3 regions of the Pantoea sp. CFCC18177 genome follow, and region 1 is predicted to be linked to each of the others. Evidence: predicted binding sites of a transcription regulator. Region 1 holds the regulator's gene; each other region holds the start of a gene.

Region 1 (10,480 bases):
AAACTCTGTACCAACTCGAACAGCTTCATGGCCGGACGAGCGTGCATACCCAGCTTATTTCGAATCTCAACGGTTTGCTTCACGGTCATGATTTGCGTTTTTCCAGAGTGCGATGACGAGACTGCACATTTTTACCGCGTGAACGGAAGTAATCCGCCAGCTGCTCAGCGATATACACTGAACGGTGTTTACCACCCGTACAGCCAATGGCTACGGTCAGGTAGCTGCGGTTGTTGGTTTCCAGCATCGGCAGCCACAGTTCCAGATAGCTGCGCGTTTGGTAGATGAAGTTGTGCACTTCGGTATGACGATCCAGGAAGGCGGCGACCGGGCGATCAAGACCCGTCATCGGACGCAGTTTAGGATCCCAGTGCGGGTTCGGTAAGAAACGCACATCGAACACGTAATCTGCATCAATCGGAATGCCGTGTTTAAATCCAAAGGATTCAAACACCATGGTCAATTCACGCTCGCGCTTGCCCAGCAGGCGTGTTCGCAGCATCTCTGCCAGCTCGTGTACCGACATCTCGGAAGTGTCGATGATCAAATCAGCACGCGATCGCAATGGCTCCAGCAGATCGCTCTCTTCATCGATGGCACTTTCCAGCGACAGATTTTTGCTGGAGAGGGGATGCAGGCGGCGCGTATCGCTGTAACGGCGGATTAAGGTATTGCGATCGGCATCCAGGAACAGCAGCTGCGGAGAGAACGACTCAGGCAGATTGTTGAGAGCCGTTTCGAATACTTCGGGTGATTCAGGCATGTTGCGCACATCAATGCTGACTGCAGCCGAAATGTTGCGCTCCGTTAAGGTGTTCGCCAGCTCCGGCAGCAATACCACCGGCAGGTTATCAACACAGTAGAACCCCATGTCCTCAAGGGCGCGTAGTGCAACCGACTTTCCTGAGCCTGACCGACCGCTAACGATCATCAGCACCATCACAATTCTCCCGTTTTAAACCGGCGATAACGCCGGTAAAAGTGTCTGTCGCTTAAGAGTGTTCTTCCTGAGCTTCTGTGATAATCGCATAGAGCTCTTCATCACTCTGTGCGGCGCGTAAACGGCGGCAGACGGTTTTGTCCGCCAGGCGTTTCGCGACCAGCGACAGCGTATGCAGATGGGTTTTACACTGGTCTGCAGGCACCAGCAGGGCAAACAGCAGGTCAACCGGCTGGTTATCGACGGCATCGAAGGCAATCGGCTGATCGAGGCTGATAAACACGCCAACAGCACGCAGCGTATCCTCCTCCAGCTTGCCATGTGGAATAGCGATGCCGTTACCAATGCCGGTACTGCCCATGCGCTCACGGGTCAAAATGGCTTCAAAAAGCGTCTGGTGCGGCAGATTGAGCTGCTTTGCTGCCAACTCGCTGATAATTTCCAGCGCGCGTTTTTTACTCTGGCAGTGTACGCCGCTTCGGGTACAGTCCAGTGTGAGGACCGAGCTCAATTCCAGTGTCAGATCGTTGTTCATCATCGTTTCACTTGCGAGTTCACATAGCCATAAGGGTAACGCCATTCATACCGCAATGGCGAGTTCCCCGTTGGCGCTTGCGCAGATGACAAAACGGGGCGGTCATCCCGCCCCATTTGTGCTCTGAGTGCCAAACCGATCGGCACTCTGCAAGCATGAAGGTTAGTGTTTTTTCAGTTTGTCTTTATGTTTGGTCAGCTGACGGGAAAGCTTATCGATTAACCCGTCGATGGCCGCGTACATGTCTTCCGCTTCCGCTGTGGCGTGCAGCTCCCCGCCGTTGACGTGCAGTGTTGCATCCGCAATCTGCGTCACCTTCTCCACTTTCAGAACAATATAAACCTGATTGATACGATCAAAGTAGTGTTCTAGTTTGGCAAATTTGCTGTTTACAAATTCACGCAGTGGCTCGGTTATCTCAACATTCAGTCCGGTTAGGTTTAGCTGCATAGGTCTTCCTTCCTCATTCGGTCAAACCAGCTGTTTACGCTGGTTTGATGGCGGTATAGACAAAGACTCGCGATATTTAGCAACCGTACGTCGCGCCACCATGATGCCCTGATCGGATAACATGGAGGTGAGTTTGCTGTCGCTCAAGGGTTTTGCGGGATTTTCCGCGGCAATCAATTTTTTCACCAGCGCACGAATCGCCGTGGAGGAGGCTTCGCCACCGCCCTCGGTGTTGACGTGGCTGGAGAAAAAATATTTCAGTTCGAAAATGCCACGCGGGCTATGTAAGTACTTTTGCGTGGTCACGCGAGAAATCGTGGATTCATGCATATCGACGGCCTGTGCGATATCCGCCAACACCATCGGGCGCATGTACTCTTCACCCTGTTCAAAGAACGCCTGCTGTTGCTCAACGATACAGCGAGTGACTTTGAGCAAGGTATCGTTGCGGCTCTCGAGGCTTTTAATCAGCCACTTGGCTTCTTGTAGATTACTGCGGATGAACTGGCTATCGCTGTCATTGCGCGTCGAACCGCCCATCGCGGCATAGTGCTGATTAATCTTCAGACGTGGCAGGCTGTCAGCGTTGAGATCTACCGTCCAGCGCGCACCGTTCTTGCGTACCAGAACGTCCGGGATGACGTATTCAGGTTCGCTGGTGTTCACTGACTGCCCGGGGCGTGGATCAAGTGACTGAATCAGCAACATCGCGTCTTTTAACACCTCTTCTTTCAGACGTGTGACGCGCATCAGGCTGCGGAAATCGTGGTTGGCCAGCAGATCAAGATGTTCACTGACGATCAGGCGCGCTTCGGCCAGCATCGGCGTGTCTGCAGCATACTGCGAGAGCTGCACCAGCAGGCAATCACGCAAGTCACGTGCGCCAACACCTACGGGATCGAAACGCTGGACGCGCTTGAGCACGGCTTCGACTTCTTCCAGCGTCAGCTCTTCATCGCCAATACTGTCGCAAATGTCCTGAACGCTGACTGTGAGGTAGCCGGTTTCGTCGATGGCATCAACAATCGAGGTGGCAATGGCGCGATCGGTATCGGTGAACGGCGTTAACTCCACTTGCCACATCAGGTAATCCTGCAGTGACTGGGTGGTTTCGCCCTGATAGACCGGCAACTCATCATCCTGATAATCCGTACCGGTACCAGAAGGCGTGCCTGCGGTGTAGATCTCATCCCAGGTGGCGTCGAGCGGAAGCTCTTCCGGCATCTCTTTCTGTTCGAGCGCTTCGCGTGTATCTAACGCATCACTTTCCTGATGTTCACGCGCATCGACTTCTTCATGCAGTTCAGTTTGCTCAAGCAGCGGATTGCTTTCCAGCGCCAGTTGCAGTTCCTGCTGGAGTTCAAGCGTCGAGAGTTGCAGCAGACGAATGGCCTGCTGCAACTGTGGGGTCATTGCCAGCTGTTGGCTGAACCTGAGTTGCAAACCTTGCTTCATAATCCGGCCAGAATTTCCTAAGCAAATGTCGGGTATTCCGACACCTTATCAGAGTCTGAACTCTTCGCCCAAATAAACACGCTTAACCTGCTCATCTGCAAGAATTTCATCAGGGGTACCATGTGCAATCAGATGCCCCTGGCTGACGATGTAAGCGCGTTCACACACGGCGAGGGTTTCACGCACGTTGTGGTCGGTAATCAGCACGCCAAGGCCGCTGTCACGCAGATGTTCGATGATTTTCTTGATATCAATAACGGAGATGGGGTCAACACCGGCAAAAGGTTCATCCAGCAGGATAAATTTCGGGTTGGCCGCCAGCGCCCGTGCGATTTCCACACGACGTCGTTCGCCTCCGGAGAGCGCCTGACCCATGCTGTCGCGCAGGTGTTCGATATGGAACTCTTCCATCAGCTCGTTTGCACGATCCTGACGCTGTTCTTCCGTTAAATCATCGCGAATCTGCAGTACGGCCATTAAGTTGTCATACACGCTCAGGCGGCGGAAGATCGAAGCTTCCTGAGGCAGATAGCCGATACCGCGACGCGCGCGTGCATGCAGTGGCAGGATACTGATATCTTCATCATCAATGACAATACGGCCAGCATCGCGCGGGACAATGCCCACGACCATATAAAACGTGGTGGTTTTGCCAGCACCGTTCGGGCCGAGCAGGCCAACAATTTCACCTGATTTTACCTGCAGGCTGACGTCTTCTACCACGCGGCGGCCTTTATAGGCTTTCGCCAAATTTTCAGCGACTAATGTGGCCATAGCGATCAGTTACTCTTTTTTGGGCTCGCAGTTGAGCCGTTTTTGTCTTGCAGCTGCGACGGCACCAGCACGGTGGTCACGCGTTTGCTGTCACCCTGGCTGAAAGCCTGCATTTTCTGTTCTTTGACCAGATAGGTGATGCGATCGCCTTTGATATTGCTGTCCAGCTGCTGAATGAAGGCGTTGCCCGTCAGCTCAACAAAATCGTTCGCCAGCTCATAGTGCAGCTTTGAAGCGTGCCCCTGAACCGGTTTGCCGTTGTCTTGCATCTGATAGAAGGTCGCGGGAGTTCCGTAAGCATCGACGATGGTTTTTTTGCTGTCGCCGCCTGGACGCGTGACCACCACTTTGTCTGCGGTGATCTTGATTGAACCCTGGGTAACGATGACATTGCCGGTGAAGGTCGCCACGTTGCCTTGTAGATCAAGCGACTGGTTAACGGAATCGATATTGACGGGTTTGTCTGAATCACCCGTCAAGGCCAGCGCAGGCAGGCTGGTGGCCAGCAGTGCACTTACCAGCAACAACTTGAGGCTATTTTTTTTCATTTTGGATTTCATAGGAAGTTTTGACCTTTTCAAGCAGCTGGGCATTTTTTGTTCGTAAATTGCCGCGCATCTTCATGCCAGTGGAATTAAAACTGCGGCCAAATAGGGTGACCTGATCGTCAGATGTCACATCCTGGGTGACCAGATTAACCTGAGCGGTATCGGTGATGATGCGCTCAAGCTGTGAATCCTGGGTCAGCGTATTCACTTCAACGTGGCCGTAAAGGTAAAGCATACGATCTTTGGTCAGCTTTGCCTTATCAGCGCGAATGGTCCAGGTCGGCACTTTGTTTTCATCATAAGTGGTCGCCACAGGATTTTCGAACCAGCTAACTTCATCGGCCGCAAAGTAGGTGACTTTATCCGAGATCAGTTTATAGGCTAACGCCCCCGTGGGGTTATAAACCACAGAGTGAGATTTTTCGCTGGTGTACGTTGGCTCTTGGGTATTGGTTGCCACCGGCGCTTTGCTGTCATCCTGGTTGGTGAGATTCCAGCCGATCAGCACCACGGCGATCAAGGCCAGAATCAGCGTTATCCAACGCCTGCTCTTACTCATACTGATTGCCCTTTGGCATCCTCAAATTTGTTCTGCGCCATCAAGATCAAATCGCACAGTTCACGCACCGCACCCCGACCGCCAGCGATACGAGTCACGTAGTTTGCACGTGGCAGTAAAACCGGATGGGCATCGGCCACGGCTACACTTAAGCCAGCTTGCGCCATCACGGGCCAGTCGATTAAATCGTCGCCAATATAGGCAACCTGATCGGCAGATAAAGACAGTTTATCCAGGAGTTCGCGCCACGCCAAAAGCTTATCAGATTGTCCCTGGTAAAGATGCGTAATGCCCAACGTCTGGCAGCGGTCTTCCAGCAGTTTCGCTTTACGGCCGGTTATAATAGCCACTTCGACGTCTGAGGTCAGCAGGCAGCGGATGCCGTAGCCATCGCGCACGTTAAACGCCTTCAACTCTTCACCGCTGTTGCCCATGTAAATGACACCATCTGACATCACGCCATCAACATCACAAATTAGCAGGCGAATCTTAGCCGCGCGCGCCATAACATCGGCACTGACCGGACCGTAGCAGGTATCAACCATTGTGGATTCAACACTCATTATTTGTTCCTGTTCAAACTACGCCAGCGCGCAGCATGTCATGCATATGTACCACACCAAGAAGACGATCGTCATCGGCGACCAGCACTGCAGTGATGTTTTTGTTTTGCATTAAGTTAAGCGCATCCACCGCCAGCATATTGGGGCGCACACGAATCCCACCGCGCGTCATCACATCCTGAATACTGGCGGACTGAAAATCGATGCCCATATCGAAGATGCGGCGCAAGTCACCATCGGTGAAGATGCCTTCAATTTTCATCAGGTCATCAACGATCACCGTCAGGCCAAGATTTTTACGCGTGATCTCCAGCAACGCATCACGCAGCGAGGCATCACGGCTCACGTGAGGGATCTCATCACCGCTGTGCATGATGTCGCTGACATGCAGCAGAAGCTTGCGGCCGAGGGCACCGCCGGGATGTGACAATGCAAAATCTTCCTGAGTAAAACCGCGCGCTTCCAGCAGTGCTACGGCGAGTGCATCCCCCATCACCAGCGTTGCGGTCGTGCTGGAAGTCGGCGCTAATCCCAGCGGACAGGCTTCCTGTGGCACTTTCACGCACAAATGCACATCTGCGGCACGCCCCATCGCGCTTTCTGGGCGGCTGGTGAGGCAGATGAGTGGCACTTTCTGGCGCTTCAGCACTGGAATCAGGGCGAGGATCTCATTCGACTCGCCGCTATTCGAGATAGCAATCACCACATCATTTGGTGTGACCATCCCGAGGTCACCATGGCTGGCCTCACCTGGGTGAACAAAGAACGACGAGGTGCCGGTACTGGCGAAGGTTGCCGCCATTTTCGCACCAATATGCCCGGATTTACCCATTCCCATCACCACCACTTTACCGCGGCAGGCAATAATCATCTCGCAGGCGCGGCTGAAGTCGGCGTTAATATACTGATCGAGTTGCTCAAGTCCTTCACGTTCGATGCGCAGTACCGCTTTGCCCGCCTGCTGGTAATCAAAATCCGGTTGCTGATGTGACATGGTCAGTCCGTCCTTAATAACTTGAGATAAGCGCAGGGCTGAGCCACAGCCACAGTACCCACGCGATAAATCCACCTAACAGTAATGTGCCCGCTACGCGACCAATACGGCGCTTGCGCAGCAGGCAGAGCAGGGCAAACAATACGCTCACGCCCAGCATGACCCAGTAATCACGCGCGAAGGCATGCGCATCAATGCTGCCGGGATGAATCAGTGCAGGCAGGCCCAGTACGATCGCCAGATTAAAAATATTCGCGCCAATCAGGTTACCGATGGCGATATCGTCTTCACCTTTCAGTGCGCCTGCCACGACGGTGGCGAGCTCTGGCAAGCTGGTGCCCACCGCAATCAGCGTCAGACCCATCACCAGTTCACTGACACCAAAGTAGTCGGCAAACACGGTGGCATTGTCGATCACCATACGGGTCGACATCGGTAAAATTATCAGCGCCACCGCCAACCACAGAAAGGCCACGGTGTTGCCGACTTCATCGCGCGGCAGTTCGGCCAGTTGCTCACGCGTTAACGTATCATTGTTATCACGCTCCGCGCGGCGGGCGATGCGAATCGCAATCACCAAATAGCCCAGCGCGATCAGCAGCAGTGCTGCCCCATCCAGTCGACTAAGATGATTATCAAACAACATAATGCCGCTTAGCAGTGAGACCAGTAGCATCAAGGGGAGTTCGCGGCGAATCAGATTGGAATGCACTGTCAAAGGATGCAAAAGCGCCGCACCGCCGAGTATTAACAGGATATTGGTGATATTCGAGCCGAGGGCAGTGCCCACCGCTAAGTCCATCTGACCGTGTTGTGCCGCCGAGAAGGAGACGATCAATTCGGGTAACGATGTGCCAATGCTCACTACCGTCATGCCGATGATTAACGGTGGGATGCCGAAGGATCGACACAGGATCGCGGCACTGAATACCAGACGGTCAGCGCCGTAAGCCAGTAAAATCAATCCAATAAACAGCAGGGCAGTGGCTACGAACATGAAAAATCCTTGATGGATATGTGTGTCGGCAAACCTTGTCCGACAGGTAAAAACATTGCGCGCGCGGAAACAGGCGCTGATTTTGACTGTCTGAGAGGCAAAAGTAAATTTTAAGGCCGTTTTCGCCACACCTAACGGGTAAGTTTCTGTAAAACTATCGTGCATTGTGGCCTACCAGGCTACCATCCACGACTTTGATAACGCCCGATCCGCATAAAGAGGTAATGATGGTCCAGCAGCAAACGAATCTGGTTGAGGTTCGTGGCGTCAGCTTTACGCGCGGCGATCGTGTCATCTTCGACGACATCTCGCTCACGGTACCCGCAGGTAAAGTGACTGCGATTATGGGTCCGTCCGGCATTGGTAAAACCACGCTGTTGCGTCTGATTGGCGGGCAGTTGCAGCCGGACAAAGGTGAGATCTGGTTCCGCGATCAGAACATCCCGACGCTTTCCCGCACGAAATTGTATGAAGTGCGTAAAAAGATGAGCATGTTGTTTCAGTCGGGGGCACTTTTCACCGATCTCAACGTCTTTGATAACGTCGCCTGGCCGCTGCGTGAGCACACGCAGTTACCTCCTGAATTACTGCACAGTACGGTAATGATGAAGCTTGAGGCGGTGGGCCTGCGTGGCGCAGCCAAATTAATGCCCGCTGAGCTGTCAGGCGGTATGGCACGGCGTGCGGCGTTAGCGCGATCCATCGCACTGGAACCGGATCTCATCATGTTCGATGAGCCCTTTGTGGGTCAGGATCCGATCACCATGGGCGTACTGGTTAAACTGATCGATGAGTTGAATCATGCGTTAGGCGTGACCTGCATTGTGGTTTCACACGACGTGCCAGAGGTCTTGAGCATTGCCGATCATGCCTATATTGTTGCCGGGCAAAAAATTATTGCCCAGGGCAGTGCGCCGGAACTTCGGGAAAATGCCGATCCGCGCGTGCGCCAGTTTATTGAGGGTCATGCGGATGGTCCCGTGCCATTCCGCTTCGCTGCCGGGGATTACCTCAGCGATCTGACCCGCGCAGGGAGAACCTAAACTGATGTTGCTAAAGGCGCTGGCGTCACTCGGACGACAGGGAATTAACACTTGTGCGGCGTTTGGCCGTGCAGGCTTGATGCTGTTTCATGCGCTAGTGGGGAAACCGGCTTTTCGTCGGCACGCGCCATTACTGGTGAAACAATTGTACAGCGTCGGCGTGCTCTCACTGCTGATCATTGTGGTTTCCGGCTTGTTTATTGGCATGGTGCTAGGTTTGCAAGGCTACCTGGTACTCACCACCTACAGTGCCGAGACCAGTCTGGGCATGCTGGTTTCGCTTTCGTTGTTACGTGAACTTGGCCCGGTGGTGACGGCCTTGCTGTTTGCCGGACGGGCGGGTTCAGCGTTAACGGCTGAAATTGGTCTGATGAAAGCCACTGAACAGCTCTCCAGTATGGAAATGATGGCGGTTGATCCGCTGCGCCGTGTGGTGTCACCGCGTTTCTGGGCCGGCTTTATCAGCATGCCGCTGCTCACGCTCATTTTCACGGCGGTGGGCATCGCTGGCGGGGCGCTGGTGGGCGTGAGCTGGAAGGGAATCGATCCGGGCTTCTTCTGGTCCGCGATGCAGAATGCGGTAGATTTCCGCAGCGATGTCATCAACTGCATTATCAAAAGCGCGGTCTTTGCCGTTACGGTAACCTGGATTGCGCTGTTCAATGGCTATGACGCCATCCCGACCTCGGAAGGGATCAGTCGGGCGACAACGCGCACCGTAGTGCATGCTTCATTAGCGGTACTCGGTTTGGATTTTGTGCTGACAGCACTGATGTTTGGGAATTGATGCAATGCAAAGCAAGAAAAACGAAATCTGGGTAGGCGTCTTTATACTGGCGGCACTGATTGCGCTGCTGTTCCTGAGTCTGCGCGTAGCCGATCTTAAGTCACTCGGCACCGAACCGACCTGGAAGCTCTACGCGACCTTCGACAATATCGGCGGCCTGAAAGTCAGCTCGCCGGTGAAAATAGGCGGCGTGGTGATTGGCCGCGTCACGGATATTTCGCTGGATGATAAAACCTTATCGCCGCGTGTCACTATGGATATCAGCGATGCCTATGCCGATAAAATTCCTGATACCAGTTCGCTGGCGATCCGCACACAAGGCTTGCTCGGTGAGCAGTTCCTTGCGCTAAATTTAGGTTTTGACGATCCTGAACTCGGTTCATCCATGCTCAAAGATGGCGGTACCCTGCGCGATACCAAATCTGCACTGGTGCTGGAAGATCTGATAGGTCAGTTCCTCTATAAGAGCGGCGACAATAAAAACGATAACCAAAAGCAGGACACGGAGAGTGCCCCTGCTTCAGCAGCACCTGCTACCACGGAATAAGAGAGGGTAAACACGATGTTTAAACGATTTCTGATGATTGCCATGCTGGCCATTGTGCCCTTGGCGGCGAATGCGGCGGATCAGAGCGATCCTTACAAGCAAATGAATGACGCGGCGGCGAAAACCTTTACCCGCCTGAAAAACGAACAGCCTAAGATCAAGCAGGACCCGAACTATCTGCGCGAAGTGGTGCGTCAGGAGTTACTGCCGTATGTACAAATCAAATATGCCGGTGCTTTAGTGCTGGGCCGTTATTACCGTGAAGCGACCCCAGCACAACGTGAGGCC
Region 2 (10,480 bases), on a different contig from region 1:
ATACCCTGCATCAGCGTGATGTCACCATTGCTTTTGCTACTGGCCGTCATTTGATGGATGTGCAGGTTGTGCGTGAACAAATCACCTTGCCCGCCTGGCTAATCAGCGGCAACGGTACACGTATTCACGATCTGGATGGGCAACAATTATTTGGCTGCGATCTGCCGCCATCGTTGGCAGAAGAGGTGATTCACACCCACTGGCAAACGCCTGCCTCAATTCACATCTTTAACGATGAGGGCTGGTTTACCGATAAGCCGTTACCTTCTGTGAGAGCTGCGCACGTGATGAGTGGCTTCCACTATCAACTGCGTGATTTACGCCAGATGTCGGCGCATGAAGTCACCAAAGTTTGCTTTATCGCACCGCATGAGGAACTGCTGGCGCTAAAAGTGGAATTGCAGGATGCGCTGGGCGAGCGCGCGAATATCTGTTTCTCGGCGTGGGATTGCCTCGAAGTGCTGCCGCTGGATTGCCACAAAGGTGCCGCGCTGGCTCACTTGTGCCAGCATTTATCGCTGTCGATGGCGGATTGCATGGCGTTTGGTGATGCCATGAACGATCGTGAAATGCTGGAACGAGTGGGTAAAGGATTCATTATGGGCAATGCCATGAATCAGCTCAAAACATCATTGCCCCATTTACCGATTATTGGACATTGCGAGACACAGGCGGTGTCTCACTACTTAAATCACTGGATGACCACACCACACCTCGATTATTCCCCCGAATGCTGAGGTTTACAGTGAACCGGACAGGATGTCCGGTTTTTTATTATCCCCGTCATACTTCGAATTGCAGATGCGTTGGCTTCACTCGTTTACCCGAATCACTTACTTCAGTAAGCTCATCGGGATGCTCTCGTTTGCCGCCTTTCTGAAATCCGAATTATTTAGGGGATATTTCACGCAGCCACGGTTGAATGTCGCCCACGTTTTGTGCCACCCACTCTGGGTTGTAATAGGTATCCGGATAGCGCTCGCCGCTGTCACACAGCAGTGTCACCAGTGAACCCTGTTGGCCCTTATCCCGCATATGTTGCGCGACCTGCAGCATGCCCCAGAAATTGGTGCCTGTAGAGGCGCCAGGGCGACGCCCCAGAATTTTCTCCAGTTGCAGCATTGCCGCCACCGTTGCGCCATCGGGCACTTTTATCATCTCGTCGATCACATCGGGTAAAAATGAGGGTTCCACACGCGGGCGACCTATGCCCTCAATCAGGCTACCGCGGTCGCTGCGTAGAGCGCTGTCACGACTGTGCCAGTAGTCAAAAAATACCGAGTGTTCAGGATCAACCACCAGCAGACGCGTATCGTGGCCCTGATAACGGATGTAACGGCCCAGCGTTGCGGAGGTGCCGCCAGTGCCCGCGCTCATGATCACCGTATGCGGAACGGGGTGGGGCTCATGCGCCATCTGGCGAAAGATACTTTCTGCGATGTTATTGTTACCGCGCCAGTCTGTAGCGCGTTCCGCATAGGTGAACTGATCCATAAAGTGGCCGTTCAGCTCTCGCGCCAGACGTTCTGACTCGCTATACAACTGGCAAGGATCGGCCACGAAATGGCATTCACCGCCGTAAAAGCGGATCAGCTCAATTTTGCGCTTAGCGGTGCTGGCGGGCATCACGGCGATAAACGGCAAGCCCAACAGGCGGGCGAAATAGGCTTCTGACACCGCAGTGCTGCCGGATGAAGCCTCAATGATCGGGGTATTTTCCTTGATCCAGCCGTTAGCCAGGCCATACAAAAACAGCGAGCGTGCCAGGCGATGTTTCAGGCTGCCACTCGGATGAGTACTTTCATCTTTAAGATAGAAGCGAATGCCGGGATACGCTTCCAGCGTAAAGCGAATGAGATGAGTATCCGCAGAGCGTTGAAAATCGGCATTAATTTCATTGATGGCGTGGCGAACCCAAGGCGTTTGCATGTGACATTATCCAGAATAATTATTGTGCACAGTGTAAGGCACAGGCAGGAAAATTAGGTTGCTTTAATCGGGTTATAATGGCTCGATAAGAGAAAAATTTTCTCCCGGAGCGCCGAATGCTAGATAAAACTGACCGTACACTGCTGGCGATGTTGCAACAGGATTGTACGTTATCGCTGCAGTCGCTGGCAGATGCCGTGAATCTCACCACTACGCCGTGCTGGAAACGCCTGAAAAAGCTGGAAGATGATGGCATTATTCGTGCGCGCGTGGCATTGCTCGACGGCGAAAAAATTGGGCTGTCACTCACCGCGTTTATGTTTGTGAAGACGCAGCAGCACAGCAGCGAATGGTTTCATCAGTTTGTCGCCGTGGTTCAGCAAATGCCAGAGGTCATGGCGTTTTACCGTATGGCGGGAGAATACGATTACCTGTTGCGCATCCAGGTGGCTGATATGAAAAGCTATGATGCGTTTTATAAACGTCTGGTGAATGGCGTACCTGGCCTGATTGATGTGACCTCAAGCTTCGCCATGGAAGAGATAAAATATACCACCGCCTTGCCGGTAGCGCCCTGATCGGGCAGAGAAAGAGAGTTTCTTGTGCGATTATTTAGCCAGTTAAGTTGGTATTTTCTACGCGAGTGGCGGCGATATCTGGGTGCCGTCAGCTTGCTGATTGTCATTGCACTGCTGCAACTCTTACCACCGCATGTGGTAGGGGTGATTGTTGACGGCGTGACGCAACATACCTTAAGCAGCGGTAAAATTTTCATGTGGATCGGCGTGATGCTGGCCACTGCGGTTATTGTCTATCTGCTGCGCTATGTCTGGCGCGTGCTGCTGTTCGGCGCTTCTTATCAACTAGCAGTAGAACTGCGCGAAGACTTCTATCGCCAGTTAAGTCGCCAGCATCCAGCCTTCTATTTGCGCCACCGTACCGGCGATCTGATTGCTCGTGCCACTAACGATGTTGACCGCGTGGTATTCGCGGCAGGCGAGGGCGTGTTGACGCTAGTGGATTCGCTGGTGATGGGGCTGGTGGTGCTGGCGGTGATGAGCACGCAGATCAGCTGGGAGCTGACGCTGCTGGCGCTGATCCCGATGCCGATTATGGCGATAGCGATCCAGAAAGATGGATCGCGCCTGCATCAGCGTTTTAAAGTCGCGCAGGCAGCCTTCTCCAGCCTCAACGATCAAACTCAGGAAAGCCTCACCAGCATTCGCATGATCAAAGCCTTTGGTCTGGAAGATCATCAGTCGCAGCAGTTTGCTGATATTGCCAGCGACACCGGCAAGAAAAATCTGCATGTGGCGCGTGTTGATGCGCGCTTTGATCCGATCATCTATATCGCGGTGGGCTTCTCTAATCTGCTGGCTATCGCGGGCGGTGGATGGATGGTGTGGCATGGCAGCCTGACGCTGGGCCAGCTCACCAGTTTTGTGATGTATCTGGGGCTGATGATTTGGCCGATGCTGGCGCTGGCGTGGATGATCAATATTGTCGAGCGCGGGAGCGCCGCGTGGAGTCGTATCCGCGCACTGCTGGCGGAAGCCCCAGCGGTGGAAGACGGGCAAAAAGTCTTGCCCGCTGAACCGGGTGTGATGCAGGTCGCCATTCGTGAGTTTCGCTATCCCGCCAGTTCTGGCGCGGTGCTTAGCCACCTCAATTTCCAACTGAAGCCGGGACAAATGTTAGGGCTGTGTGGCCCAACCGGCTGCGGTAAAAGTACGCTGCTGAGCCTGATTCAGCGCCACTTTGATATCGACCAGGGCGATATTCGCTATCACAACCTGCCACTGAACCAGCTACGGCTCGACAGCTGGCGTAGCAAATTAGCGGTAGTGAGCCAGACACCGTTTCTGTTCTCCGATACGGTGGCGAACAATTTGGCACTGGGCCGACCTAATGCCACCCAGCAAGAGATCGAGTACGTGGCGCAGATGGCCTGTGTGCATGATGACATTCTGCGCCTGCCACAAGGTTACGACACCGAAGTCGGTGAGCGCGGAGTGATGCTCTCCGGCGGCCAAAAACAGCGTATTGCGATTGCGCGCGCGCTGCTGCTGAATGCCGAGATCCTGATTCTGGACGATGCACTCTCTGCCGTTGATGGCCGCACCGAGCATGAAATCTTGCATAACCTACGGCAGTGGGGCAAAGGCCGCACGTTGATTATCAGTGCGCACCGTTTGTCGGCACTGACCGAAGCCAGTGAGATTCTGGTGCTGCAGCAGGGCGCTGTTGCACAGCGTGGCGATCACGACAGCCTGGTGAGCAAAGAGGGCTGGTATCGCGATATGTACCGCTATCAGCAACTGGAAGCGGCACTGGATGAGGACGATGTGGCGGAGGGATCAAATCATGGCTAAATCACCTCGTTTGTGGCCAACGCTCAAACGCCTGTTGGCTTACGGCAAACCCTGGCGAAAATCCCTGTGGTTAGCGGTCGGCATGCTGTGGATTGCCGCTGCCGCCGAAGTCACCGGCCCGGTATTGGTGAGTTATTTCATTGATAATCTGGTGGCGAAACATCAGATGCCGTGGGCCATCGCCATTGGCTTGTTGGTGTGCTTTGTGTTGCTGCAACTGCTGGCGGCGGGCTTACACTATTTTCAGGCGCTGCTGTTTAACCGTGCCGCGATTGGCGTGGTGCAACAACTGCGCGTCGATGTGATGAACGCTGCACTGCGTCAGCCCTTAAGCGCCTTTGATACCCAACCAGTGGGGCAAATCATTTCCCGCGTCACCAACGATACCGAAGTGATCAAAGATCTCTACGTCACGGTGGTGGCAACTGTTTTACGCAGTGCCGCGTTAATTGGTGCAATGCTGGTGGCGATGTTCTCACTCGACTGGCGCATGGCGTTGGTAGCGATCGTGATCTTCCCGCTGGTGTTAACGGTGATGCTGATCTACCAGCGCTACAGTACGCCGATCGCGCGCCGGGTGCGCAGTTATCTCGCCGACATCAACAACGGCTTCAATGAAGTGATCAACGGCATGAGTGTGATCCAGCAGTTCCGCCAGCAGGCGCGCTTCGGCGAGCGCATGGGGGAGGCGAGCCGCTCGCACTATCTGGCGCGCATGGAAACGCTGCGTCTGGATGGCTTCCTGCTGCGTCCGCTGCTGAGCCTGTTTTCAGCGATGATCCTGTGTGGGTTGCTGATGCTGTTTAGCTTTGCCACGCCGGGCGTGTTTGAAGTTGGGGTGCTTTACGCCTTTATTACTTATCTTGGCCGCCTGAATGAACCTCTGATCGAGCTGACGACGCAGCAGTCGATGCTGCAGCAGGCGGTGGTGTCCGGTGAACGTATTTTTGAGCTGATGGATGCCGCACAACAAGGTTACGGTGCCGATAACCAGCCGCTGGCCTCAGGCCGTATCAAGCTGCACGATGTCAGCTTTGCCTACCGTGATGACCGCGATGTGCTGAGCCATATTAATCTGGACGTACCGGCGCGGGGCTTTATCGCCCTGGTCGGGCATACCGGTAGCGGTAAGAGTACCCTGGCGAATCTGTTAATGGGCTACTACCCGGTAACGCGCGGCAGTATTGAGCTGGATGGCCGCCCATTACCGCAACTCTCCCATGAGGCACTGCGGCAAAGTATCGCTATGGTGCAACAGGATCCGGTGGTTCTGGCTGATACGCTGTTGGCGAATGTACGTTTGGGACGCGATATTCCTGAAGAGCAGGTGTGGCAGGCGCTGGAAACCGTGCAGCTTGCCCCTTTAGCACGTGCAATGTCAGAGGGCATTCACACGCGCTTAGGGGAGCAGGGCAATAATTTGTCGGTGGGACAGAAACAGTTGCTGGCGCTGGCGCGCGTGCTGGTGTCGTTGCCACAGATTTTGATTCTGGATGAAGCCACCGCCAACATTGATTCCGGTACCGAGCAGGCGATTCAGCATGCTTTGCGTGCACTGCGTCAACACAGCACGCTGGTGGTGATTGCGCACCGTCTCTCCACCATTACCGAAGCGGATCAAATCCTGGTGCTGCATCGCGGCCAGGTTGCCGAGCGCGGTACGCATGCGCAATTGCTGGCACAACAAGGTCGTTATTGGCAGATGTATCAATTGCAACAAGCGGGTGATGAACTCGCGGCGAGCATCCCCGTACAAGCTGAAGGGTGATTTGCACCTTTTTTGCGCAGATTTATCAGATTGTTCTGTATTGATGCACTCCTTTGAGGCTGAAAGCACCAAAGGAGTGCAATATTGCAACACCTTTCTTAACCCCATCCTCCAGATTGAGCTACCCATCACATAACGAAGCGCTATCCAGCGCCTCTATGCCACTGACTTCCGCACTTTTTTCATTTATGGCACAGCGTTTGCTTATATCTCTGCGTGTCCGCGAGACTCACTCAATTTATTATCCGGAGGGGAACGTATGAAGCTGGTTACCGTGGTAATCAAACCATTTAAGCTGGAGGACGTGCGTGAAGCCTTATCCTCCATTGGCATTCAGGGATTGACTGTTACCGAAGTGAAGGGTTTTGGTCGCCAGAAAGGTCACGCAGAGCTTTACCGCGGTGCCGAGTACAGCGTGAACTTCCTGCCAAAAGTAAAAATTGATATCGCGATTGCGGACGATCAACTCGATGAAGTGGTGGATGTCATCAGCAAAGCCGCTTACACCGGCAAAATTGGCGACGGCAAAATCTTCGTCGCAGAACTGCAGCGCGTTATTCGTATTCGCACCGGCGAGACCGACGAAGCAGCACTGTAACTGGGGCTCTGAATTGTGATGGGATGGAAAGAAATGAATAAACTGATGACTAAGTTAGGCCTCACCAGCCTGGCACTGTTACCGTCTCTGGCCATGGCGGCAGCACCTGCCGTTGCGGACAAAGCGGATAACGCCTTTATGATGATCTGTACCGCACTGGTGCTGTTCATGTCGATTCCGGGCATTGCCCTGTTCTACGGCGGTTTAATTCGCGGTAAGAACGTACTTTCAATGCTGACTCAGGTCGCAGTGACTTTCTCACTGGTGTGCGTACTCTGGGTAATTTACGGTTATTCGCTGGCCTTCAGCGAAGGCAACGCCTTCTTCGGTAACTTCCAGTGGGCGATGTTGAAAAATATCGAGCTGAAAGCGGTGATGGGTAGCTTCTATCAGTATATCCACGTTGCGTTCCAGGCTTCATTCGCCTGTATTACCGTGGGCCTGATTGTGGGTGCACTGGCAGAACGTATTCGCTTCTCTGCGGTACTGATTTTCGTGGTGGTATGGCTGACGCTCTCTTATCTGCCAATCGCACACATGGTCTGGGCAGGCGGTCTGCTGGCTCAAGATGGTGCGCTGGACTTCGCAGGCGGTACCGTTGTACACATCAACGCCGCGGTAGCCGGTCTGGTGGGTGCTTACCTGGTGGGCAAACGTGCTGGCTTTGGTAAAGAAGCCTTCAAACCACACAACCTGCCAATGGTCTTCACCGGTACAGCGATTCTGTATGTTGGCTGGTTTGGTTTCAACGCCGGTTCAGCCTCTTCAGCGAACGAAATTGCTGCACTGGCCTTCCTGAATACCGTTGTAGCGACTGCAGGTGCGGTGCTGTCATGGGTGTTCGGTGAGTGGGCAATGCGTGGCAAGCCTTCTCTGCTGGGTGCGTGTTCTGGTTTCATCGCGGGTCTGGTTGCTATCACCCCAGCTTGTGGTTATGTCGGTGTTGGCGGCGCGCTGATTATCGGTCTGGCCGGTGGCCTGGCAGGTATCTGGGGCGTAACTACCCTGAAAAAATGGCTGCGTGTGGATGACCCATGCGATGTGTTCGGTGTACACGGTGTGTGCGGTATCCTGGGTTGTATCCTGACCGGTGTGTTCGCCTCCTCTTCACTGGGTGGTGTGGGCTACGCTGAAGGCGTGACCATGGGCCATCAGGTTTGGGTACAGCTGTTCAGCTGCGGCGTGACCATCGTCTGGTCTGGTGTGGTTGCCTTCATCGGCTTCAAACTGGCAGATATGATTGTTGGCCTGCGTGTTCCAGAAGATCAGGAACGTGAAGGTCTGGATGTGAACAGCCACGGCGAAAACGCTTACAACCAGTAAGTGCCGGGCTGCTGAAGAGCAGTGCGCTAAAACAATAAAAAGCATAAGGGGCGATAATATCGCCCCTTTTTTATGCCTCACGTTGGCGCATCACGCCCTCTTGCACCGTGGTAGCGACGAGGGTGCCATCCTGCGTATAGAACTCCCCTCGCACAAAACCGCGCGCACCGGATGCGGAGGTGCTCACCACGCTGTACAGCAGCCATTCTGAGAGGTCGAAGGGGCGATGGAACCACATAGAGTGGTCTATGGTCGCCACTTGCATATCCGGTTCCAGGAAGCCTTTGCCATGCGGTTGCAGCGCCACCGGCAGGAAGTTGAGATCGGAAGCATAACCCAGCACATATTGGTGAATGCGTTGATCACTCGGCATCTGACCATTGGCACGAACCCACACCTGACGCAGCGGCTCATCGACCCGGCCTTTTAACGGATTGTGAATTTGCACCGGACGAATATCCAGTGGGCGCTCAGCAAGAAACTTCTCTTTGAGTTTAAGCGGCAAATGTGCGGCAAGTTTTTGCGCCAGATCTTGCTCAGAAGGTAAGTTATCCGGTCCGGGCACTTGCGGCATGGTGTTTTGATGCTCAAATCCCTGCTCTGGTGCCTGGAATGAGGCGGTCATGTAGAAAATCGGGTGGCCATTCTGCACCGCGCTGACACGGCGCGCACTGAAGCTTTTGCCGTCACGCAGGGTTTCAACGTCATAGATGATGGCTTTCTGGCTGTCACCGGGGCGCAGGAAGTAGCTGTGGAACGAGTGGATGATGCGTTCTTCTGGCACGGTTTGTTTTGCCGCATACAGCGCCTGTCCGACGACCTGACCGCCAAACACCTGGCGTAGACCGAGGTCTTCACTTTGGCCGCGGAACAGACCCTCTTCGAGTTTTTCCAGATTTAGTAAGTTAAGCAGGTTGTGCAGTGCCTGGCTCATAGTCGATTCCTCAATATTCCCGATCGCGCCAGTTTGAAAGATCCGACCAGTTTCCGTCAATGATTTTGCCGTGATTTCAGCGGGCTGGCGGTGCATTTAGGCGCAATGCGGATTTTTGTGCCAGAATTAAGGTCAATCGGCGGTTGAAAAGCTACCCAACAAATTTAGCGCCGACAATCATAGTGTTCACAAGGAGACGACATCGATGAAACTCTGGCATGTTATTAGCGGCATTACCTTGGCTGCAGCAATCACGGGCTGTGCCGATCACAGTAAGCCAGTAGCGACCCCAACACTGGGCTCCGCCGTTGCGGGACAGCAGGCCGCCATTGCGCAGCCTAACGTTAGTGGTTCGGTGTATATTCGCCAACGTATTGCGCTGCCGCCGGATGCGGTGCTGACGGTGACGCTGTCTGATGCATCACTGGCTGACGCGCCATCGAAAGTGTTGGCACAGCATGTGGTGCGTACTGAGGGGAAACAGGCGCCATTCCAGTTCGTGCTGCCATTTAATCCGGCAGATATTCAGCCGAACGCACGCATTCTGCTGAGTGCGGCCATCGCCATTGACGGCAAGCTGGCATTTATCACGGACACCGTGAAGCCGGTGATTAATCAGGGCGGGACTAAAGCAGAGCTGTTGCTGGTGCCAGTGACCAATATGGCGATGCAGACGCAGCCTGGCGCGGCAACCACAGTGCCATCCACGTCGCCGACGCAGGTGGTGCCTTCAGCATCGGTGCCTGCGCCAACCAGTATGTAAAAACTGATGGGGACGTGAGAGTGTGCGGACAGGCAACACTGTTACGTAAAGACGCTGTCTCGTCCCTGATCGCTCGGCACACGCCATCCATGGCGTGTGACGCTTTACTCCACAGTGTTGCCTGCCCGCACTTCGAAAATTGTGCGCGCGGTAGAATCAATTTCGCAACGCCTGCGGACATGGGTGTCGCATATTTCACCGCTACGCTTAATACTTCCAACGATACTTACCCAGCTCGATTTCACCCGCATCGCTGACTTCAATGCCTTCGGCTTCTAATGCATCACGTTGACGGAACAAATCATCGCCCTGCAGGGAAATACGGCCGTAGCGATTAATCACCCGGAACCAGGGCAATTTGCTGCCCTTGGGCAAACGGCGGAGCACGCCTCCGACTTGTCGTGCGGCACGCGGGGAACCTGCCAATAGCGCGATATCCCCATAAGTCGCGACTTTGCCTTCAGGAATTGCGGCGATGATTTGCCAGACGCGTTCAGAAAAATTGCTTGTATCGCTCATGCGCATACCTGTTAAGCGAGGAAAGGCTGACTTTATCACGCACAAGGAGAGGGAAGCTGTAGTATTACTGCGCGGTTGTTCAAGAAAACAACGGTCACCCGGCCTGCGCTTGCAATTGCCGGGGGCTTACTTGATAATGCCTGCGCTCTCGAAATGAGGGCTCGTCAATGGGGGCCCTGTTGGTTCTCCCGCAACGCTAACTTGTGAACTCGGTCAGGTCCGGAAGGAAGCAGCCGCAGCAGGCGACGCGTGTGCCGGGATGTAGCTGGCAGGG
Region 3 (10,480 bases), on a different contig from region 1:
GTCACAGATGCGTGCCGCAAATTCAGGATCGCTGATTTCACCCCGTTCGTGTTTTTCAAACGCTTCATCCATACGGAAGCGACTTTGCAGCGTCGCCAGCGGCACACGTCCCAGGTCACTCCAGACGCCGAGCACACGGTTAAAATCGATATCAACAATCACATTGCCTAAATCAAAAATGTACAGCATGACGCCTCTCCTCTATGTTCCCTGGATCATTCACTCTAGCGGTAAAACGAGAAGCTGAACAGGTACGATGAGGAGGAAATCCGCGATTTGGAAGCCGGTGCAAAGTTCAGAAAGCGAGCGTTTCAGCGGGTTGCAGACATAAAAAAGCCCCGCAATGCGGGGCTTAAATATCAGACTGTTTCGCTTAGTCTTTACCGCCGCGAGACGCACGCTTACGGTCGTTCTCGGTCAGGTGACGTTTACGAATACGGACTGACTGCGGAGTCACTTCTACCAGTTCGTCATCATCGATGAACTCGATAGCCTGCTCCAGCGTCATTTTCTGCGGTGGAACCAGAGTGGTGGCTTCATCAGTACCTGATGCACGCATGTTGGTCAGTTTCTTACCGGTCAGGCAGTTAACTGTCAGGTCGTTTGAACGGCTGTGAATACCGATGATCTGGCCTTCATACACTTCCGCACCGTGACCCAGGAACAGCTTACCGCGATCCTGCAGGCTGAACAGGGCGAACGCTACCGCTTTACCCTGGCCGTTAGAGATCAGCACGCCGTTCTGACGCTGGCCCACTTCACCCGGACGCACATCGTCGTAGTGGCTGAAGGTGGAGTACAGCAGACCGGTACCTGAAGTCATGGTCATGAATTCGTTACGGAAGCCAATCAGACCACGGCTTGGGATCATGTAGTCAAGACGTACACGGCCCTTACCATCAGGATCCATGTTTTTCAGGTCGCCTTTACGCTCACCCATCGCTTGCATCACAGAACCCTGGTGGGTTTCTTCGATGTCGAGGGTCACGTTTTCGAATGGCTCTTGCTTACGGCCTTCGAATTCACGGAAGATAACTTTCGGACGGGATACCGCCAGCTCGAAACCTTCACGACGCATGTTCTCGATCAGAACAGACAAGTGCAGCTCACCACGACCAGAAACGCGGAACGCATCTGAATCTTCGGTTTCTTCAACGCGCAGTGCCACGTTGTGCACCAGCTCTTTGTTCAGACGCTCCAGGATCTGGCGCGAAGTCACGTACTTACCTTCTTTACCGCAGAAAGGTGAGGTGTTGACGTTAAAGAACATGGTTACGGTTGGTTCATCGACGCTCAGGGCTGGCAACGCTTCAACCTTCTGCGTATCACAGATGGTGTCAGAGATGTTCAGCTCGCCCAGACCGGTTACCGCGATGATATCGCCAGCTTCAGCTTCGGCGCTTTCGATACGTTCCAGACCCAGGTGGCCCAGTACTTTACCGACTTTACCGTTACGGGTTTTGCCTTCGCTATCAATGATAGTGACTTGCTGGTTCGGCTTGATTTTACCGCGCTTGATGCGGCCAATGCCGATAACACCCAGGTAGTTGTTGTAGTCCAGCTGCGAGATCTGCATCTGCAGTGGTGCTTCAACTTCAACCTGTGGCGGAGAAACACGATCCACAATCGCCTGGTACAGCGGGGTCATGTCGTCAGCCATGTCGTTGTGGTCCAGACCTGCAATACCATTCAGCGCTGAAGCATAAATGATAGGGAAGTCCAGCTGCTCGTCGGTCGCATCGAGGTTAACGAACAGGTCGAAGACCTGATCAACAACCCAATCTGGACGCGCGCCAGGACGGTCAACTTTGTTGATGACTACGATCGGCTTCAAACCATGAGCAAAGGCTTTTTTGGTTACGAAGCGGGTTTGCGGCATAGGGCCATCCATCGCATCTACAACCAGCAGCACCGAATCCACCATGGACATAACGCGCTCCACTTCACCACCGAAGTCGGCGTGTCCTGGGGTATCAACGATGTTGATACGGTAGTCGTTCCATTTGATGGCGGTGTTTTTTGCGAGGATGGTAATCCCACGCTCTTTCTCCAAATCGTTGGAGTCCATTACGCGCTCAGTCGCTTCGGTACGGGCATCAAAAGTACCGGACTGTTGTAAGAGTTTGTCAACCAGGGTGGTCTTACCATGGTCAACGTGCGCGATAATGGCGATGTTACGCAAATTTTCGATCACAGCTTTGCCTCAGGCATTATAGAAATAACGCGGTATTGTACACGGATTAAGCGAAAGACTGAACATGATCACAGTATTCACTTAAAGTTTCTCATAGTGCTGTTTTTTAGCACCAATAACGGTGCATTAATCTGCACTGCGATGGTGTTTTGCACCTTTTTGGGGCGCAATTTCATCCATGGAGCACCAAATTAGTGCGCACCATCCATACTGGTGCAGTGGTCGACTCACCAAAGAGCGCGCCACAGCGCCATTTTCACCATTGTAATAAAGTTGGCACAGAATTCGCTTTATATCTTTTAAGCGAAAACGACAGTTATAAAACGGTTGAAAGAGCTTGCCGAGATCTTGGTTAGGTAATGGTCAGAAGTCGTGACACATTCCAGGCAACGAAGTTCTCTCACCATGACGATAATGACCATTTCCAGGAGAGTTGAGTATGTCCGCTGAACACGTTCTCTCGATGATGAACGAACACGAAGTTAAGTTTGTTGACCTGCGTTTTACCGATACCAAAGGTAAAGAACAGCACGTTACTATCCCTGCGCACCAGGTTAACGCTGACTTCTTCGAAGAAGGCAAAATGTTCGATGGCTCATCCATCGGCGGCTGGAAAGGCATTAACGAATCAGACATGGTGCTGATGCCGGATGCGACCACTGCGGTGATGGATCCGTTCTTCGAAGACTCTACCCTGATCATTCGTTGCGACATCCTCGAGCCAGGCACACTGCAGGGCTACGACCGTGACCCACGCTCCATTGCTAAGCGTGCAGAAGAGTTCCTGCGTTCTTCAGGCATCGCGGATACCGTGCTGTTTGGACCAGAGCCAGAGTTCTTCCTGTTCGATGACATTCGTTTCGGTTCATCTACCTCAGGTTCACACGTTGCTATCGACGATATCGAAGCAGCATGGAACACCGGTAAAGAATACGAAGGCGGTAACAAAGGTCACCGTCCAGGTCTGAAAGGCGGTTACTTCCCAGTTCCACCAGTCGACTCAGCTCAGGACATCCGTTCTGCTATGTGTCTGACCATGGAGCAGATGGGTCTGGTGGTTGAAGCTCACCACCACGAAGTGGCAACTGCTGGTCAGAACGAAGTGGCAACCCGCTTCAACACCATGACCAAAAAAGCTGACGAAATTCAGATCTACAAATACGTGGTGCACAACGTTGCTCACGCGTACGGCAAAACTGCAACCTTCATGCCTAAGCCAATGTTCGGCGATAACGGTTCTGGTATGCACTGCCACATGTCCCTGTCAAAAGGCGGCGTGAACCTGTTCTCTGGCGACAAGTACGGCGGCCTGTCTGAAACTGCTCTGTTCTACATCGGCGGTATCATCAAGCACGCTAAAGCGATCAACGCCCTGGCGAACCCAACCACTAACTCATACAAGCGTCTGGTCCCAGGCTACGAAGCACCTGTTATGCTGGCTTACTCTGCCCGTAACCGTTCTGCTTCTATCCGTATTCCAGTGGTTGCAAGCCCGAAAGCTCGTCGTATCGAAGCGCGCTTCCCGGATCCAGCGGCTAACCCATACCTGGCGTTCACTGCACTGCTGATGGCGGGTCTTGATGGTGTTATCAACAAGATCCACCCTGGCGATGCCATGGACAAAAACCTGTATGACCTGCCTCCGGAAGAAGAAGCTGAGATTCCAAAAGTTGCAGGTTCTCTGGAAGAAGCACTGAACGCACTGAACGAAGACCGCGAGTTCCTGACCCGTGGCGGCGTGTTCACTGATGACGCTATCGATGCGTACATTGAACTGCGTAAGCCAGAAGTTGACCGTGTGCGCATGACTCCGCACCCAGTTGAGTTCGAACTGTACTACAGCGTTTAATTTAAAAAATTCGGCTTCATGCGCCGCTTTTTTGGCGGCGCACAGAGTCTGAAAACTTTTTATATTGCCGTGGAAACTTTGGCCCATCTCCGGATGGGCTTTTTTCTCCGCGCAAATACCGTTTCAAAGACAGATTTCCGTCCTAAAAGGCTATAATGCACTAACTTAGTGCAGAGGAACGCTGTATGGCTACTGGCACGCTGCCCGACGCGGGGCAGATACTCAACTCTCTAATCAACAGTATTTTGCTGGTCGATAACGATCTGGTTATCCATTATGCCAACCCGGCAGCTCAGCAATTACTGGCGCAAAGCTCACGCAAATTGTTCGGCACGCCATTACCGGAATTAACCGGCTATTTTTCGCTGAATATTGAGGTGATGAGCGAGAGTCTTGGAGCAGGCCAGGGCTTTACCGACAGCGAAGTCACTTTGGTGGTTGATGGCCGAGCGCACATTATGTCGCTGACGGCGCAACGACTGCCCGATGGCCTTATTTTGCTGGAAATGGCGCCGATGGATAATCAACGCCGCCTGAGCCAGGAACAGTTGCAACATGCACAGCAGGTCGCAGCCCGTGATTTAGTGCGCGGACTGGCACATGAAATTAAAAACCCGCTGGGTGGATTACGCGGCGCGGCACAATTATTAACCCGTGCCCTGCCCGATCCGTCGCTGCATGAATATACCCGGATCATCATTGAACAGGCGGACCGCCTGCGCAATCTGGTCGATCGCTTACTCGGGCCACAACAGCCGGGTATGCACGTAACACAAAGCATTCATCAGGTGGCCGAGCGCGTGGTCAACCTGGTCTCAATGGAGTTACCGGACAATGTCTCGCTGGTGCGTGATTACGACCCCAGCCTGCCAGAACTGCCGCATGACCCTGACCAGATTGAGCAGGTGCTGCTTAATGTAGTGCGTAATGCCCTGCAAGCGCTGGGTGAGGAAGGCGGCACTATCGTCATCCGCACGCGCACTGCTTTCCAACTGACGCTGCACGGCACACGTTATCGCTTAGTGGCACGCATTGATATTGAAGATGATGGCCCAGGCATACCTGCCCAGCTACAAGATACGCTGTTCTATCCGATGGTCAGCGGACGCGAAGGGGGCACGGGTTTAGGTCTCTCCATCGCCCGCAGTTTGATCGATCAGCATTCAGGAAAAATAGAATTTAACAGTTGGCCAGGACACACCGAATTCTCGGTCTACCTGCCTATTCGCCAGTGAGGTTTCTATGCAACGAGGGATAGTCTGGATCGTCGATGACGATAGCTCCATCCGCTGGGTGCTTGAACGTGCGCTCACTGGAGCCGGTTTGAGCTGCGCAACATTTGACAGCGCCAATGAGGTGCTGGATGCACTCTCAAGTAAAACCCCAGATGTATTGTTATCAGATATTCGCATGCCGGGCATGGATGGGCTGGCGTTGCTGAAACAAATTAAACAGCGTCATCCTATGCTGCCGGTGATCATCATGACCGCGCATTCGGATTTGGATGCCGCAGTGAGCGCCTATCAGCAGGGTGCGTTTGATTACCTGCCAAAACCGTTTGATATCGATGAGGCGGTGGCACTGGTTGAACGTGCGATTAGCCATTATCAGGAGCAGCAGCAGCCGCGCAATCAGCCGGTGAGCGGCCCCACTACCGATATCATTGGCGAAGCGCCAGCGATGCAGGATGTGTTCCGTATAATTGGCCGCTTGTCGCGCTCGTCGATCAGTGTGCTGATTAACGGCGAATCAGGTACCGGTAAAGAGTTGGTGGCGCATGCGCTGCATCGTCATAGTCCGCGGGCTAAATCACCGTTTATCGCGCTGAATATGGCTGCCATTCCTAAAGACCTGATCGAATCCGAGCTGTTCGGACACGAGAAAGGTGCCTTTACCGGGGCAAACCAGATTCGTCAGGGTCGCTTTGAGCAAGCTGATGGCGGTACGCTATTCCTCGATGAAATCGGTGATATGCCGCTCGATGTGCAGACCCGCTTGTTACGCGTTTTGGCTGATGGCCAGTTCTATCGCGTGGGCGGCTATGCGCCGGTGAAAGTGGACGTGCGTATCATCGCGGCAACCCACCAAAACCTTGAACTGCGCGTGCAGGAAGGCAAGTTCCGTGAAGACTTGTTCCACCGTCTCAACGTGATCCGTGTCCATCTGCCGCCACTGCGCGAGCGTCGTGAAGACATCCCTCGTCTGGCGCGCTACTTCCTGCAGGTGGCTGCGCGTGAGTTGGGTGTTGAAGCGAAGATTCTGCACCAGGAGACGGAAACCGCACTGACGCGTCTGCATTGGTCCGGTAACGTGCGCCAACTGGAGAACACCTGCCGCTGGTTAACCGTAATGGCTGCGGGCCAGGAAGTGTTGATTCAGGATCTGCCGCCGGAACTGTTTGAGTCGAGCACGCCAGATAGCCCGGTTCAGTCGCTGCCAGATAGCTGGGCAACACTGCTGGCACAATGGGCGGACCGCGCGCTGCGTTCCGGTCATCAAAACCTGCTCTCTGAAGCTCAGCCGGAAATGGAACGCACGCTGCTCACCACCGCACTGCGCCACACTCAGGGGCACAAGCAGGAAGCCGCACGGTTACTCGGTTGGGGTCGAAATACGCTGACGCGTAAATTGAAAGAACTGGGTATGGAGTAAGATTGCAGCTTAGTGCAACCGCAGGCGGCCTTCAGGCCGCCTTTTGTTTTTATATCACACGTGAAAATTGCTGCAGGCGGGCTTTCTGGCGCAGGTAACGATCAAAGCACATGCAGATATTGCGAATCAGCAAACGTCCAATCCCCGTTACCTGCAGGCTGAGCCCCTGCTGTTCCAGCAAGCCATCGGCGATTAACGGCGCAAGCAGCGCTAAATCCTCTGCGAAATAGTCGTCAAAATCGATTGGCCAGTGCGCCTCAATGGCAGAAAAATCCAGAGAGAAATTACAGATCAGCGCTTTGATCACATCGCGGCGCAGGCAATCATCATCGCTTAACGTCAGGCCGCGCCACAAGGCATTGCCACGCTGCTCAACGTCGCGATAATACGCCTTCAAATCTTTCTGGTTCTGCGCATAGCCGTCACCCAGCATACTGATCGCCGACACCCCGAAACCGAGCAGATCGCTCTCTCCCTGGGTGGTGTAACCCTGGAAGTTGCGATGAAGCACACCGGCACGCTGTGCCACAGCCAGCTCATCATCTGGCTTGGCAAAGTGATCCATCCCAATGAATTGGTAGCCCGCGCGGGTTAAGGTTGCGATAGTTTGCTGCAGAATCAGCAACTTCTGGGCGGCGCTGGGCAGTTCATCATCTTTGATCTTACGTTGCGCCGCGAACAGGGTGGGCATATGCGCATAGTTAAACACGCTAAGGCGGTCGGGATTGAGTGCGATTACCCGCTGCAAGGTAAAAGCAAAGCTCTCTGGCGTTTGCAACGGCAGGCCGTAGATCAAATCGAGACTCACGGAACGGAACCCCTGCGCCCGAGCACGCTCGACCAGGGCAAAGATGGTCTCTTCATCCTGAACGCGGTTAACACGCTCCTGCACGGCTTTGTTGAAGTCCTGCACGCCCATGCTCAGTCGGTTAAACCCCTCGGCACGCAGATGATCGATCATCTCCAGTTCAATTTCACGTGGATCGACCTCGATCGACATTTCAACATCATCCGCAATGTCAAAATGGCTGCGTAATAGCGCCACCAGCCGGCTCACCTGTGCCGGGTTAAGAAAGGTTGGCGTGCCGCCGCCCCAGTGTAATTGGGTTACGCGACGACCAGCAAAAAGCGGGGCTCGCTGACGGATTTCCTGTTCCAACACATCAAGATAGCGGTCTGCCTTGTGCAACTGGCGCGTGACGATCTTATTGCAACCGCAGAAATAGCACAGACGATGGCAGAACGGGATGTGCACATACAGTGACAGAGAGCGCTCAGGATAGCGTTCAACGGCTTGCTGAAATGCCGCCTCGCCGAAGTTTTCATTAAACTCCAACGCAGTGGGATAAGAGGTGTAGCGCGGGCCTGCGTAATTGTATTTTTCAATCAGGCGCTGATCCCATTCAATCTGCTGCGATGACATGCTCACTCCTTACGGTGACGTCGTCTGAGAGAGGGTCGCGTAGCAGAAGAGTGGATGAAGCGGTGAGCCGAACGCCGGCGTATACGCGACTTCAGACGCGACAGGCGGCGTAGTTTAAACAATAACCACAGCAGATAACATGTCAGTAGCAGCGCTAAAATTGATCCAGGCCAAAGCATAAGCGAATACCTGTTTAGCGCGGCATGCGGTAACACGCATGCCGATCAAAAAGTGCCTTAGTTGCCCTTCAACAGGCGCATCATATCTTCTTCTGCCTGCTCATCTTCCGCTTCGTCATCCAAGGCAATGCCCAGAGTTTCCATCAGCTCGTCGATGCGGTCTAAGGTTTGGTCCAGCCAGGCCTGATCTTCGCCGCTCAGCGTCTCGCCATTTTCAAGACGATCCAGCAGCGTATCCAGACGCTCATCGTTTTCCAGCTTGGCCAGCTCTTCCTGCGGCGTTAAACGCACTTTTTCCGCTTTCGACTTGGGTTGCGCGGCGGGTTTCTTCTCTGGCTGAGTTTTACCGTCGGCCACCAGCGCAATCGGCTTTTTGCTGCCTACGCGTGGGTCCTGGCTTTTTTTACCCTGGCCTTTATTTGCGGCTTGCACTTCCGGATTGGCACGGCTGCCAGATTTGTGGCCACTGTGTTTTTTATCGCGTTTACGGTCGCGCGCTTCCTGGTTGAGTTCTTCACGCGATTTGCGCTTGGCTTTTGCAGCAGGTTTGCCACGCGGGGCTGATGCAGGTTGCTTCATGGTGTCCGGTCTCAGTGATGCTAAGTGAATTCAGTATAGAATTGCGGCGAAATCTAGCAGAAAGCGGGCAAAGAAAAAAGGCGATAGCCTATGCTATCGCCTTATTTCGCACCTTCTCATGAAGGAATTACGGTATCAATCCTTTACGGCTCACCACGTCCCGGTTGCTCCTTCGCCCCATCGCTCCTGCGAGTATTCCTTTTCCTTGTCTGACTCGTGCCTGAATCACTTCCTGCCATGCTCTTGGTCTTCCCCGACACTCCTGAGCGCATCATCCTGATGGGTGCTGCCGTGCACTGACACTCAATGTAGACCAATCAGTAAAATGAACAAGTGAGACTTGTCTCTTATTTAGAGCGGTCTTTTTCATGATTCCATTAACACCATGATTATTAACAACAAGTCTTAATGTGAACATTCCATTAAGCGGTAATGACTGGCAGTAACAATCGTTGATCTCTTACAAAATAGCGCGTTAAGACGCCATCGGGCACTTTTGCGCCATAACAGGTATAATCAGCCCAATTGCCGAATCACTCTGCTGGAGTTTTACTTTGTCTGCTTTGAACTATCACATGACCCATTTTATGCTCAGCGCCCCGGATATTCGCCATTTGCCGGCGGATGCGGGCATTGAAGTCGCCTTTGCCGGGCGCTCTAATGCGGGCAAATCCAGCGCACTGAACACCCTGACCAATCAGAAAGGTCTGGCACGTACCAGTAAAACGCCTGGCCGTACCCAGCTCATCAACCTGTTTGAAGTGGTTGATGGTAAGCGCTTAGTGGACTTGCCAGGTTACGGTTACGCGGAAGTACCGGAAGAAATGAAGCGCAAGTGGCAGCGCGCACTGTCTGAATATTTGCAGAAACGTCAGGCACTGAAAGGCTTGGTGGTGCTGATGGATATCCGCCATCCATTGAAAGACCTCGATCAGAACATGATTGAGTGGGCCGTTCAGAGTGGCATTCCGGTGCTGGTACTGTTAACTAAAGCGGATAAGCTGGCCTCAGGCGCGCGTAAAGCACAGCTCAAGATGGTGCGTGAAGCTGCATTGGGCTTTATGGGTGATGTGCAGGTCGAGATGTTCTCATCGTTGAAAAAGCTGGGTGTGGATATCGTTCGTCAAAAGCTGGACAACTGGTTCGCTGAACTGGAACCGGCGCAGGAAGGCGATAGCGAAGCACCATCCGCCTAATCTCTCCAGCGGGTTTTTCAGCCCGCTTTTCAGAAAAAGCCCAATAAAAAACGCCCCAGTCATAAATGACTGGGGCGGCTAAATATTCAGCCAAATCCGATTACGTGAAGTAAAAGGTCTGAAAGATAGAACATCTTACCTCTGTACCCTACGCGATGAACTTTACCTGATTTTTCCTGACCGACAAAGGGTTTTTTGTTGTTAAGTTTCAGGATCCGACATCTTTTTTACCAGGTTCGTCACACTTTGGCTTAAGGCATGTAGTTTAATTACTAAAAAAATGCTTAGGGGATAAGCAGTTACCCAACGTGCATTTTACAAGCGGCTTTGCGCGCTTGCTGAACCGATTAATCAAACTTTTTTCTTATGATGATGTCAGCGGCACCGAGATGCCGCCAACATTCACCT

What was found. The regulator sigma-54, encoded in region 1, starts transcription at its own class of promoters, with help from an activator protein. The targets are predictions, from matches to a motif close to GTTGGCACANNTTTCGCTNT.
Region 2: the regulator sigma-54 is predicted to act here: its motif matches at 6,257-6,276, upstream of glnK (P-II family nitrogen regulator).
Region 3: the regulator sigma-54 is predicted to act here: its motif matches at 2,467-2,486, upstream of glnA (glutamate--ammonia ligase).

The regions. Positions count from the first base shown of each region.
Region 1 is NZ_JBNBPL010000007.1:76,082-86,561, forward strand. It holds gene npr (PTS phosphocarrier protein NPr) at 1-89, opposite strand, end outside; gene rapZ (RNase adapter RapZ) at 86-940, opposite strand; gene ptsN (PTS IIA-like nitrogen regulatory protein PtsN) at 993-1,475, opposite strand; gene hpf (ribosome hibernation promoting factor) at 1,638-1,925, opposite strand; gene rpoN (RNA polymerase factor sigma-54) at 1,947-3,380, opposite strand; gene lptB (LPS export ABC transporter ATP-binding protein) at 3,429-4,154, opposite strand; gene lptA (lipopolysaccharide ABC transporter substrate-binding protein LptA) at 4,160-4,714, opposite strand; gene lptC (LPS export ABC transporter periplasmic protein LptC) at 4,689-5,261, opposite strand; gene kdsC (3-deoxy-manno-octulosonate-8-phosphatase KdsC) at 5,258-5,824, opposite strand; gene kdsD (arabinose-5-phosphate isomerase KdsD) at 5,838-6,818, opposite strand; gene ACPUC8_RS09310 (calcium/sodium antiporter) at 6,832-7,815, opposite strand; gene mlaF (phospholipid ABC transporter ATP-binding protein MlaF) at 8,043-8,858, shown strand; gene mlaE (lipid asymmetry maintenance ABC transporter permease subunit MlaE) at 8,863-9,645, shown strand; gene mlaD (outer membrane lipid asymmetry maintenance protein MlaD) at 9,650-10,192, shown strand; gene mlaC (phospholipid-binding protein MlaC) at 10,208-10,480, shown strand, end outside.
Region 2 is NZ_JBNBPL010000026.1:22,708-33,187, reverse strand. It holds gene cof (HMP-PP phosphatase) at 1-737, shown strand, start outside; gene ACPUC8_RS21200 (PLP-dependent cysteine synthase family protein) at 889-1,929, opposite strand; gene ACPUC8_RS21195 (Lrp/AsnC family transcriptional regulator) at 2,046-2,507, shown strand; gene ACPUC8_RS21190 (SmdA family multidrug ABC transporter permease/ATP-binding protein) at 2,532-4,301, shown strand; gene ACPUC8_RS21185 (SmdB family multidrug efflux ABC transporter permease/ATP-binding protein) at 4,294-6,069, shown strand; gene glnK (P-II family nitrogen regulator) at 6,329-6,667, shown strand; gene amtB (ammonium transporter AmtB) at 6,701-7,990, shown strand; gene tesB (acyl-CoA thioesterase II) at 8,061-8,924, opposite strand; gene ACPUC8_RS21165 (YbaY family lipoprotein) at 9,130-9,687, shown strand; gene ACPUC8_RS21160 (MGMT family protein) at 9,895-10,206, opposite strand; RNA gene ffs (signal recognition particle sRNA small type) at 10,384-10,480, shown strand.
Region 3 is NZ_JBNBPL010000016.1:6,754-17,233, reverse strand. It holds gene yihX (glucose-1-phosphatase) at 1-189, opposite strand, end outside; gene typA (ribosome-dependent GTPase TypA) at 374-2,194, opposite strand; gene glnA (glutamate--ammonia ligase) at 2,634-4,043, shown strand; gene glnL (nitrogen regulation protein NR(II)) at 4,229-5,278, shown strand; gene glnG (nitrogen regulation protein NR(I)) at 5,286-6,695, shown strand; gene hemN (oxygen-independent coproporphyrinogen III oxidase) at 6,745-8,118, opposite strand; gene yihI (Der GTPase-activating protein YihI) at 8,355-8,876, opposite strand; gene yihA (ribosome biogenesis GTP-binding protein YihA/YsxC) at 9,431-10,072, shown strand; gene spfP (small protein SpfP) at 10,159-10,206, opposite strand.